4 regions of the Solibacillus sp. R5-41 genome follow, and region 1 is predicted to be linked to each of the others. Evidence: riboswitches for the same ligand, from Rfam matches in the RefSeq annotation. Region 1 holds a riboswitch; each other region holds the start of a gene.
What was found. Region 1 has a riboswitch for thiamine pyrophosphate ahead of tenA (thiaminase II). Riboswitches for the same ligand answer to the same signal wherever they lie in the genome.

Region 1 (3,179 bases):
GTGCTGCCACTTGTATATCAGTTGGAGTTGTAATCGTCATTCCTGTAATGACTTCTGCCTCTGGAATATTAGGTGTCAGCACAGTTGCTAAAGGTAATAACTTTGTTTTGAGTGCTTCGACCGCTTCCCGCTGTAATAAACTAGCCCCGCCCTTTGCAATCATAACTGGATCAACGACAAGCTGTACGTCCATTTTCTGTAAAACTTCCGCAACCGTTTCAATAATGTCAGCTGAAAATAACATCCCCGTTTTTAGAGCGGTTACAGGCAAATCTGCAAATACAGCCTCCATTTGAGCTTGAATAAAACCAGGCGGCGTGGGAAAAATATTAGAGACTCCTATTGTATTTTGTGCAGTTAAAGCAGTAATAACAGTCGTCCCGTATACACCAAGCTCCTGAAAGGTTTTTAAATCTGCCTGTATACCTGCCCCACCACTACTATCCGAGCCTGCAATCGTCATCACAATATTCATAGCTGTTCCCTCAATGAATATTTTTCAAGGCCATTTAATACGCTCACTTGTACCGATCCCATATATTGCGCTTCACCACTAGCCTCTGCCGCTATTTGTTTATATTGCTGTAAAACTTGCTGTAAATTTGTTATTTTATCCCCTTCAACAGATAGTGCTGCACTACAAATGGCACTCAATAAACAGCCTGAACCAGTAATTTGAGTCATCCGTACATCGCCACCAGCAATTTGCTCCACTACATGACCATCCGTTACAATGTCTGTTTTTCCCGTTACAATAACCGTTGTATTCCATTTTTTTGCTACTTGCTTTGCAACTTCAACAGTATCCATGTCTCCTTCTCCACTGTCGACACCTTTGGATTCCCACTGCACACCAGCAATTGCGGCAAGTTCCCCTACATTACAACGGATTGCGTCAAAACGGATTTGCTCAAGCAATTGCTGAACGATTTTTTTTCGGAATTCGGTTGCACCAACCCCTACAGGATCAAGTAAAGTCGGAACATTTAATTCATTCGCTTTTTTTCCTGCAATCAACATCGCCTCAAATGTCCATGAATTTATTGTCCCGATATTAATTAACAATGCATCTGCCATTGCGACCATTTCCGCCACTTCATCCTTATCATCTGCCATGACAGGAGATGCCCCTATTGCTAGCAAGCCATTCGCTGTAAAATTTGCGACAACATAATTCGTTATACAGTGGACGAGCGGTTTCTTTTTATGAATATTATACATAGTCATATTGAGCAACCTCATTTTCCCAGTTTTCTAATGTCCAAGGCATTTCCCAAAACTTCCATTCGTAATAACAGCTTTTCACGAAATGTGCTTTGAAAATGGCGCTTTTTTCAGGCTGTTCCTTGACATAGCGGTCCATTATCGCTTTTTGTTTTTCAATTGTCGCTTTAAAATCGTCTGCACTATACATCGCAATCCAATCCTCATATAGCTTAACGCCCGGTTTTGCATCTTTATATTTTTCACCGATTTCCTGATATAACCACGGACATGGGAACATCGCTGCAAAAGCCTCTGCAACATCTCCATTATGTGCAGCATTATACATGTGGCTCACATAATTATAAGCAGCTGGGGCAGGCTCGAACGCTTTTAGCTCCTCTACGGATACAGCAAGTTCTGCAAACACAGTTCGGTGTAATTCAAGCTCTCCTTCGTTAATAGATTGTGCCATATCAAGATAATACGAAATGTCGTCATTATGCTCCGCTTTCGAAGCTGCAATCGCTAGCACTTTTGTGTAATGCTTTAAATAATACGCGTCTTGCATCATATAATATTTAAATTTTTCAATTGGTAGCGTGCCATCAACAAGCCCTTTCACAAATGGATGCTCAAAGCTTCCTTCCCAGTATAAATCCGTTTCTTTTCTTACCTCATCACAAAATGTCATCTTTCTTCCTCCTTGTGTTAGGCTTAAGAACAAAAAAAACGCTCCTAAATGCGTATAGCAAAGAAGCGTCCTACTCATTGCTCCCTACGCCAGTATTAACTGAACAGGTTCTAAGGGTCAGGTTTTAACCTTCTCAACGCCGATGCGTCCCCCCGCTAATAAAATATTTTCTTGGAAAAACAATTACTCCTGAGCTTTGGGCCAACACGAAAAAAACAAAAAACTCCCCTTAAAGGAGAGCTCATGTACAAAAAAAATGCGAAATGTGTTAATCGCTATGTACTTTGCTCCCTACGCCAGTATTAACTGAACAGGTTCCAAGGGTCAGGTTTCAACCTTCTCAACGCATACGCGTCCCCCTGCAAATATTTTAATTACCTTTATGCTACCATTCTTTCCATTGCATTATCAATAGAATTTTTTCAACTTCTGACAATGCGCAATACAATTCCAATATTTAATTGGGCAGACGGATAGCCATATAAATTCGTGCAGGTATGGGAATGGTAATTGTGAAATTGTCAAATTTCAGGTCTGGAAATCCTCATTTAGAATAACTAAAAAAACAGGAATTCTTCCATCGTATAACTAAAGTTTATTGACACATCCTTAAATTTAGAAAGGTGGCGATAAGTTAATTTGTTAAAAAACTATTATGCGGATTTGCATATTCACATTGGTCGCACATTGAATGGACGCGCAGTAAAAATTACGGGTAGTAAAACATTAACATTGACGAATATTTTACAAACAGCCAGCTCACAAAAGGGGCTCGATTTAATTGGAATTATCGACTGTCATTCACCGGGCGTATTAGAGGAAATGGCGCAATTGATAGCACAAGGTTCTCTTGTACCACTTGCTGACGGTGGACTGCGGTATGAAAATACAACACTTATTTTAGGCACTGAAATTGAAATTTACGATACGAATTGTCATGGTCCGATTCATGTGTTAGCATACTTCCCAACAATTACGGTTATGAAGGCTTTTTCAGATTGGATGAGTCAACATGTAAAAAATATACATCTCAGCTCGCAGCGTATTTATTGTGATGCAAAAACATTGCAGCAACAAGTAGCTGCACTCGGTGGTTTGTTCATCCCCGCACATGTGTTTACACCTTTTAAAAGCTTATATGGGAAAGGGGTGCGACAAAGCTTAACGGAAGTATTTGATCCGGCAATGATTGATGCGGTTGAACTTGGTCTTAGTTCCGATACCGAGATGGTCAGTAAAATAAAAGAACTTAAACATTATACATTTGTCACCAATTCTGACG
Region 2 (3,179 bases), 1.5 Mb from region 1:
TTGCGAACAACTTGGAAGTTCTCGCTTACAATCTTTTTCATTTCGCGTTCAATTACACCTAAATCTTCTGGCACTAACGTATGAGTCATTTCAATATCATAATAAAACCCGTTTTCAATTACTGGACCAACACCAAATTTTGCATTTGGATATAAACGCTTCACCGCTTGTGCTAACAAGTGCGCTGTTGAATGACGAAGTACCTCTAAGCCTTCTTTTGACGCAGCATCATACAGAGAAATTTCAGCATCCACTAGAATTGGTCGTGTCAAATCGGTTGCCGTCGTATTTACACTACCTACAATTGATTTTTTCGCTAAGCTAGGACTAATCGACTTGGCGATTTCGGTTAGCGTAACACCTTTAGCAAAACGTTTTCGTTCGCCATTCGGAAATTGAATCGTTACTTCTTGATTTGACATACTACCACTCCTTTTCTTTTTTTGGTAAATAAAAAAAACACATATTCGTCCACAAAGGGACGAGTATGTGTTTGAATACCCGTGGTTCCACCCAAATTCCTACTGTACTGTTGCATCAGTAGCTCATTGATACAGATAACGCCTGTACACGTCACTAGTTTCCTAGCACAGCTCCAAGGGAGTAAATCGATTCATCCAATCAGGAAACTTTCAGCCGGTGATTTCCCTCTCTTTTGATCTTCACTAAAACGATTCATATCCTTATCATTGCTTTTTAAATTGAAATTAGTATTTAATCTAACCTACACCTAAAATATTGTCAATAACCCATTTTCAAGAATTTACAGAAAATACATTCTACAATCGTTGCTATGATTGGATTTACTTGTTTCATAAATTGCCTTACAATAGTGCCCACATATCTCGTAAAATCCCCATATGAATGGAATATTATTTGTGCACTCTATGCAAAACACAACACGCACGATATTCTTTGTTAACTCCCAATACTTAAATATATCAACCATGGACGAAAGTATGAAATAATAAAACTTCATTTACAATGATAATATTGGTAGGTTATACTGATGGCACATTAAAAAAACTACATACCGTTTTCTGCACTAGGGGTGCCCACTTTGGCTGAGATGCGAGCTTTTGCTCCGATCCCTTATAACTCGATCAGGATAATACCTGCGTGAGGAAGTGCGGTGACTTTCCGATTTTTTCATTTTGGATAAGTGGCTGCATCTTCACGGATGTGGTCTTTTTTTATGAAAATTTTTCGGGAGGTTTTTAATATGCAATGCGGTTTAAGCCCTATCGTTGGATTTCGTTTTTCTCTTCATCCAATGACCAATGATTTTATTTCGGTAATTAAAGGTGCTCTTCTAGAAACAGATACATCAAATGTGTGGATGCATACGGATGACGTATCTACTGTTATTCGTGGAAAACAGGTGCATGTATTTAATGTGGCAAAAGCCATCACTTTACATGCTGCTAAAACGGGAGAGCATATTGCATTATCTGGTACTTTTTCAGTTGGTTGTCCAGGTGACACTGCAGGAGATGTATTTTTGGATAAAGGAGATGAAGTAGCAAATACAGATACGACGAAACAATATGTTTCCTCTCAATTTGCTCTTTATCCGATGAATAATCCTGATTATATGAATGTTATTTATAGTGAAATAGACCGTGCAAAAACGCATGGTGTTTACAATGAGTCGATGCATTATGCAAGTGGTATTCACGGAGACATACACGATGTATTTGAATTTTACGAAGAATCTTTCACACATGCACGATCGGAAAAACATAAACATCTTGTTATGACGGTTTCAATGAGTATTAATAGTCCTTCTCACGGAGGTCTTTAATATGTTGAAATCTTGGAAGCTAAAAGAGATTGTACTTATGTCTTTATTTTCTGTTGTGTTTGGTATTGTCTATTTACTATTTCTACATGCAGGAAATATTTGGGCAGGGTTTATTGGTCCTATTGCGTATGAATGGATCTTCGGCATTTGGTTTATCGTATCGATTATTTGCATGTATATTATTCGTAAACCTGGCGCAGCAGTCATTTCTGAAACAATCGCAGCAACAATAGAGGTTTTATTGGGCAATGCCATTGGTCCGCGTTTAATTCTTACAGGTCTTATTCAAGGATTGGGAGCAGAAGCAGTTTTTGCCGCAACACGCTACAAACGCTTTGACTTGTGGGTATTAATGTTAGCTGGTGTTGGCTCAGCCGTTTTCAGCTTTGTATATGGATACTTTTTAGGGGGCTTTGCCGTGTACAGCACAGGTTACGTAGCATTAATGTTAGGACTTCGCATATTAAGTGGTGCTCTAATTGCCGGTGTCGGTGGAAAAGCTTTATCAGACGGATTACTCGCTACGGGTTCACTCCGCGGATATGCCATTTCACGCTCGAAAAAAGGTGAATCACATGCCTAATGTTATCTGCTTTAACAATGTAACTTTCTCTTATCCCGACGAAGAACAGCCAATACTCGAGAATCTTTCGTTGTCCATTCGTCGCGGAGAGCGTGTTGTCATTACAGGTCCAAGCGGCTGTGGTAAAACAACCTTACTGTATTTATGTAATAGACTTTACCCTGATAATTGTGATGGCATCTTAACTGGGTCATTAGAGCTGTTCGGGAAAGACAGTTTCTCTTATATCCCTGGAGAAATAAATCGCCGGATAGCAACTGTTTTTCAAGATCCCGATGCTCAGTTTTGCATGCAAACGGTAGAGGAAGAACTTGCATTTACATTAGAAAACTTGCATATACCACGTGAAGACATGGATGGTCGTATTCACGAGGTGTTGGAATTGACGGGCTTAAGTGGGTTTCGTCACGCAATTATTCAAAAGCTTTCAGGTGGCCAAAAACAGCGAATTGCTACTGCATGTGCACTCATTATGGAGCCTGAAATTTTGTTGTTAGACGAACCGATTGCTCACTTAGACCCTTACACTGCCCTAAAATATGTGGAATGGTTGGATCAGCTACAGTTAAAACGAAAAATTACGATTGTTGCCATTGAGCATCAATTAGATCTATGGGGGGATTTTTTTGAACGAAACATCCCATTAAATAAAACTGAGGATGCTACCCCTTTACAAAAACGGAATAGCTCCATGCAAGAAGATGTTACTTTCCTTGCCAGTAGCATAAGTGCGAAACCGTTTCTCCAAGAAGTTTCTTTCACTTTAAATCGTGGTGAAATAACAGTTTTGGC
Region 3 (3,179 bases), 1.4 Mb from region 1:
GACGTAACCCATCCAACAGGGCAATCGCAATTGGGAAGAAGCATACTAACCCAATAATGACGACCTTTGGCATAAGCCCGAAGCCAAACCAAATGATTAATAGTGGCGCTAGCACAATCGTCGGGATATTTTGCGATATCAGGATTAATGGATAGCCAACTTTATGGACGATCGGCAGTAAATGCAATAAAATCCCTACGATAAAACCAATTAAACTTCCAGCTGTTAAACCGATGATTGTTAGCTTAACCGTTGCAATGACATGTGGTAAAAGTTCATCAGACGTTTGAAAAAGCTCCATTATGACTACAGATGGTGCAGGAAATAGCCAAACTGGTAAATCTAGTAGCCGCACGACAATTTCGGCAATGATGAATAAACTTAGTAAAAAGCCTATCGTAATGCGATACTTTTTCCAAAGGTTCATGAATCATATTTCCCCGTTAGCTTTTCGATTGATGCACCTTGTGGGTTATATAAAATTTTCACTTGAGAAATGACGCTAATTGCACCCAGTTCCACCATTTTTTCATTCATTTTTTCAATCAGTTGTAGAAGCTGTGTTAGCTCGCCTTCCATCGTTGTTTCTAAAGGACCTACGCGATAAACGACCCCAGACGCATCAATCATTGCAATGGCTGCATCGACATACGGGATCACATCTTCATACCGTTCTGTTTTCGGGATAATTTGAATACTTACTAAACTGTTGGCCATTTTTTATTCCTCCGGTAAAAATTGATTTGTAAATGCTTTTTCAGCATCTAATTCTTTTTCGATTAACTTATTTTCGAACATCCAATTCGCGTAGTTTTCCCATACGTCTAATGATTGGATTCCCCACTGTGACGCTTCTGCTTGGTACTGTTTCGATAACCAAATCGCACTGTTCACTACTAGTTCTTCATCTAATTCTGGTACGGCTTTTAATAGCATACTTGCCGCTTCTTCTGGCTCGTTAATCGCTAGTTCATAGCCTTTGCTTACGGCCTGCATAAATGCACGAACCGTTTCTTCTTCCTCGTCAATGTACTTTTCATTCGTAATAATTACCGGTGTATAGTAATCCAATTCTTTCGCATAATCTGTTAAATATAGCATATCAATAGCTTGCTCACGTAACTCCGCTTCAATGCCTGTCCAGCCGTAGTAAATCCATGCAAAATCAATATCTTGTTTCATCATATTAAAAAAGTCTGCAGAGCCGGCGTTAACAATGTCTACTTTCTCTACATCCCCATCTTCCATGCCCATTACCGTTTTTATAATGGCTTGTTCAACTGGTGAACCCCAGCCGCCATATGTTTTTCCTTCAAAATCTTTTGGTGTTTGAATCCCCGTTTCCTTTAATGATGCAAAACCCGATGTATTGTGCTGAATGATGGCTGCAATGGAAACGATTGGGACACCTTGCAATCGCGCCTGTGTAACGGATTCTTGGGCACTAATTCCGAACTGTGCTTTGCCTGTTGCAACAAGCTGATCTGCACCTGCATCCCCTGGTTGAATAATTTCAACATCCAGACCTGCTTCCTCAAAATACCCTTTTTCCTGGGCAACATATAAGCCCGTATGATTCGTATTTGGCGTCCAATCAAGCACCACTTGAACTTTCGTCAAATCTGAATCTTCTGTTTTAGCATCTTGTTGACAGCCTACTAATAGCAATGACATGCCAATAATACTTAACCATTTCCACATGTAAAAATCCTCCCTTTTTCGCCTAAGTATGTACAGATTCTTGCGTTTTTTTGCAAGATCTATCTTTCAAATGAAAAGGACTAATAGAAAAATGTAAAAAACGCCTGGTACATTGGGTACCAGGCGTCGAACAAGAAACAAATAGTTACAAAAATAAACTAAATAACAATCTACGTGTCAATGTTTCCTCCGCCGGTATTAACCAGTTCAGGTTCAAAGGGTAAGTCTCTCCATGGATCACTTTCTCAGCTAGCAACACTAGCACCCCTACATTTTTAGGTCTATGAACTTTTCAATGCCTATCGTAACGATATCCGACACATAGGTCAAGCTTAATATATCCAGTTTTCCGATTTTTCACTTTAAAAGCCTTTCGTAGTACCTGAATAAAGTGCGAATAATGGGTGATTTCATGTGAATTGGCACGTATTTCAACTTTTTCCCCTCACAAAAAAGCAACCTAAAAAACAGGTTGCTTTCCATCCTTTTATGCATATAATTTTTTCCTTTTAAAGGTTGGCTTGACCTCGGCAAATATAATGGCAACAAAAATTAACACACAGCCGAACAGCATACGCCCCGTTAATATTTCGCTGAGTAGCCATACCGAGAATATCGTACCGAATAAAGCTTCCGTTGATAGGATAATTGCGGATTTTGTTGGATTTGCATATTGCATCCCAATATTTTGACACACATACGCAACCGCCGTACAGAAAACCGCTAAGTAAAGAATAACGTAGATCCCTTCCGAAGAATATGTAGTTGGCACCTCACCAAGCACTAGGACTGAAGCAATACTTAAAATCGTCGCCGTATAAAATTGAACAATTGTTAAAGCAAGTGCATCCTCAGTTTTGACGAAAACATTTGTATAGAAAATGTCAAAGGCAAAGCCAACTGCACATAAAATGGACAGGAAATCGCCAAAATTGATTGTGAGCGAGTCTTGTAATGATAAAAAGCCAATTCCGACAATCGCCATTCCGGCAGCAATAAATTCAAAGCGATCAATGCGACGTTTATAAATGACATACGCAATGATTGGTACAATAATAACATTTAAAGCTGTTAAAAAAGCATTTTTCGAGGGTGTCGTGTACTCCAGCCCCATCGTTTGCAAAGCAAATGCGGCAAATAAGATGGCGCCAAGGACAGCACCCTTCCAAAGAACGCTTTTCGTAATTAATTTTAACTTTTTATAAAATATAACGCTTAAAATAATGGACGCTAATAAAAAGCGCCCAGCCATTAATTGAAAGACGGTCCAGTACTCTAGCCCAACAGCCATGCCGACGAAACCGCTCCCCCACATCACGGCCGTAATGAGCATCAAAATTTCGCCTTTATATTTCTGCATAAATATTCCTTCTCTCTATGAATTTATACGAATAGTTTAACAATAATCAATATTTAGTAAAAATGGAAGGAGAATTTACTAAAATCGAAAAAGTGTACAAAATTCAATGAAATTTACT
Region 4 (3,179 bases), 1.3 Mb from region 1:
ATGAGGTGAGCTATAAAAAGTCGATTTTAGCGATTGAAGTGCAGCAACAAATGCGTCAAGAAATTGAGCAGTTCCGACAAAAAATGCATACCTTTGCTGTACAAATTGCGGAAGATTCTGCTCAATTAGCGGGGAAAGAACCTGTCGATTTAACGGCATGGGAGCAGCAAATTAATGAGTTGAATCATCAATTTGAGATGCTATATGCGGACTATAAACTGGCTGAATCATATATGGAGCAATGTCGATCAACGAAAGTCCGATTGCAAAAAGTAGCAACAGAAATTGAGCAATATAAAGGAAAGTTAATTCAAGTAGAGCAAATTTATGATGTTATTCGTGGTCAAAATGAAGCAAAAATTTCATTTGAACGTTTCGCACAAATTGGTTACTTAGAAAAAGTGACGCATGCGGCGAACGAGCGCTTGCGTATTTTATCGAACGGTCAATATTTCTTGAAGTCTACTGGACGTAAGGAAGGGAATGCACAAAGTGGGCTAAGCATTGATGTGTTTGACAGTAATACAGGACAAACCCGCGATGTGAAGACACTTTCGGGTGGAGAAAAATTCAATGCCTCACTTGCCCTTGCATTAGGGATGGCTGATGTCATTCAAAGTGTGCAAGGTAGTGTTCATATTGATACGATGTTTATTGATGAAGGCTTCGGTACTTTAGATGAGGAATCATTGAGAAAAGCGATTGATATTTTAATTGATTTGCAACAAACGGGGCGATTAATTGGCGTCATTTCACATGTTGCAGAATTAAAAGCGGCAATGCCAGCAATTTTACAAGTGCAAAAGCTAAAAGAAGGCCATAGTCGAACGGAAATTATCATAAAATAAAAACATAGAAAAACCATTTTGATTTCGTGCAAAATGGTTTTTCTGCATGTAGGAACTGTGGAAAGCTATCTTTTTGACATGTTTGTAGCCTTTAATTTTGACCTATTATCAATTATTTTTTTGACGATTGGATAAATAATTGGCGCAAATTTGATTGCAGTTTTTATTAATTTTTTTAGCTTCATAATGGAACGCTCCTTTAATTTCTTTCAGCGGAAGTAAAGTTAGTATACCCATTAATAAAAAGCCTATTAATATTAACGCATTACTTTGATTGCTTGTACAAAATTCCAAACAGCAATAGCACAGGTGAGAAGTAAGTACAAAATAAAGATAATTATCGTGAGTAAAATGGTACTTTCATTAAAAGAGAAAGCATTTGATACGAAAAGCGATGATGAAACGAAGATAACTAAAAATAGAATCCCCAAAACGAATGGGACTAATTGTGAAATAAATGCGCGCTTTGCATGTGAACGTATAGCGGTGTCTTTACTCACAAAAAATATTAGTAATGGCACAATGAATGGCGCAAAAAAGATACTTAAATAGCCAATTGCACTTAAACCTTTTGAATTATCCAAAACATTCAACTCCTTTACATTTTTATAAGGAACTATAACTAATGGTATTGATAATTTTACTATTATTGGATATAATTTATTAGTTCAAACAATTAAAAAGATGTAACCACAAGGGGTGCCGAATTTGTTGGCTGAGATTGTGCACGTAATGCACTGACTCTTTGAACCTGTAAGTTAACGCTTGCGTAGGGATGTGGATAGAAACCGACTAATAAACGATAGTCAGGCTCTGTCCTGATGTCGTTTTTTTCTATTCCTTCTCACTTTTTACATCGGAAAAAAAGGAGGAGATTTGATATGGACAAAAAGAAATTATTAATGATGGTGGAAATTGCAATCTTTGCTGCCATCGGGCTAGTACTAGACCAATACTCATTTAAATTATGGGCACAAGGTGGATCCATCAGCTTTGTCATGCTACCCATCGTATTAATGGCGATTCGTTGGGGCTTAGTAGCAGGTTTAGCAACAGGATTAATTATTGGGGTTTTACAAATGGTATTCGGTGCATTTATAGTACATTGGGTGCAGGCACTACTTGATTACGGCATTGCCTTTACAGCGGTAGGAGTTGCTGCTGTTGTACGTAAACCATTACTTGAAGCAACACAAGCATTAAACAAAGCGAAAATGACGACTTATATTGTCATCGGAATTTTCATCGGTGGATTTTTACGATTCGGTGCCCACCTTTTAGCAGGTGTTGTATTCTTTAAGGAATATGCTGGTGATGAAAATGTCTGGAAATATTCAATACTTTATAATGCTTCGTACATGCTACCGGCGACGATTTTAACAGCTGTTATAGCAGTATTATTATTCACATCCGCACCACGATTATTAAAAACATATAACTCGCTACAGCAGAAATCATCCGCTTCTATAGGTGGAAGTTCTACGTCAAACTGATGGAGCAATGTCAGCATGGAAACATCCTTTTAATCGAGGAGTAATTGATAAATTAAATAATTTAGGATGGAGGAGTGTCTCGAATATGGGATGCTCCTTTTATTATTATATAACTTGCACATATGAAACCTGCTTAAAATTAGAATGGAAGTTAACTAAGAATCCGCCGCCTCCCACGGTAGCGGCGCAAAATATGCTAAAGGTTCAGTGTGCCAAACTTACACAGAGGCTGGCCTTGCACAAAGCACACGGATGAGTAGTGCAGATTTGTGCAACAAAGCTGTTCGCCTCATGTGCTTAGCCAGCCTAAACGAGCACAAACTTTATTAGAATTTATAACAAAAAGCTTACATTAGCAGAAGGAATTCTTTAGTTCAGCTTTTATAGAGATGAAAAATAGCCACTCTTCAAGTTGTAGTAATTGAACCCTTACAACTTTTTTTAAGTATGATATAGTGTAGGGTAGACATTATTATGAGGAAGGAAGTTTAACATGATCGTTACAACTAAAGAAGAAGTCCAAGCGTTTAAAAAGATTGGTCGTATTTGCGCGGAAATTCGTGAGGCAATGAAGCTTGCGACAGTACCGGGTGTTACTACGAAGGAATTGGATGAAATTGCAGGGCGCATGTTTGCAGAAGCAGGAGCCATTTCAGGACCAAAAGGAGAATATGATTTCCCAGGATACACTTGTATTAGTGTCAATCATGAGGTAGCACATGGTATTCCAGGTTCAAAGAAAATCCAAGAAGGTGACATCGTTAATATTGACGTTTCAGGATCTTTAAACGGCTATTTTGCAGATACGGGGATTTCTTTCGTAGTTGGTGAAGGCTAT

Region 2: another riboswitch for thiamine pyrophosphate. It lies ahead of CSE16_RS17550 (YkoF family thiamine/hydroxymethylpyrimidine-binding protein); the one in region 1 lies ahead of tenA (thiaminase II).
Region 3: another riboswitch for thiamine pyrophosphate. It lies ahead of CSE16_RS10485 (ABC transporter substrate-binding protein); the one in region 1 lies ahead of tenA (thiaminase II).
Region 4: another riboswitch for thiamine pyrophosphate. It lies ahead of thiT (energy-coupled thiamine transporter ThiT); the one in region 1 lies ahead of tenA (thiaminase II).

What each region holds. Positions count from the first base shown of each region.
Region 1 covers NZ_CP024123.1:774,800-777,978, reverse strand. Annotated here, with positions in the region: gene thiD (bifunctional hydroxymethylpyrimidine kinase/phosphomethylpyrimidine kinase) at 1-475, opposite strand, end outside; gene thiM (hydroxyethylthiazole kinase) at 472-1,227, opposite strand; gene tenA (thiaminase II) at 1,214-1,897, opposite strand; TPP riboswitch at 1,962-2,061, opposite strand; TPP riboswitch at 2,169-2,268, opposite strand; gene CSE16_RS03510 (endonuclease Q family protein) at 2,537-3,179, shown strand, end outside.
Region 2 covers NZ_CP024123.1:3,543,728-3,546,906, forward strand. Annotated here, with positions in the region: partial or broken gene thrS (threonine--tRNA ligase) at 1-422, opposite strand, end outside; TPP riboswitch at 1,038-1,143, shown strand; gene CSE16_RS17550 (YkoF family thiamine/hydroxymethylpyrimidine-binding protein) at 1,223-1,804, shown strand; gene CSE16_RS17555 (ECF transporter S component) at 1,806-2,387, shown strand; gene CSE16_RS17560 (ABC transporter ATP-binding protein) at 2,380-3,179, shown strand, end outside.
Region 3 covers NZ_CP024123.1:2,171,882-2,175,060, forward strand. Annotated here, with positions in the region: gene CSE16_RS10475 (ABC transporter permease) at 1-427, opposite strand, end outside; gene CSE16_RS10480 (thiamine-binding protein) at 424-717, opposite strand; gene CSE16_RS10485 (ABC transporter substrate-binding protein) at 721-1,701, opposite strand; TPP riboswitch at 1,869-1,980, opposite strand; gene CSE16_RS10490 (DMT family transporter) at 2,189-3,061, opposite strand.
Region 4 covers NZ_CP024123.1:3,767,967-3,771,145, reverse strand. Annotated here, with positions in the region: gene CSE16_RS18755 (AAA family ATPase) at 1-848, shown strand, start outside; gene CSE16_RS22270 (hypothetical protein) at 914-1,033, opposite strand; gene CSE16_RS18750 (magnetosome magnetite crystal formation protein family) at 1,106-1,432, opposite strand; TPP riboswitch at 1,534-1,641, shown strand; gene thiT (energy-coupled thiamine transporter ThiT) at 1,730-2,341, shown strand; gene map (type I methionyl aminopeptidase) at 2,835-3,179, shown strand, end outside.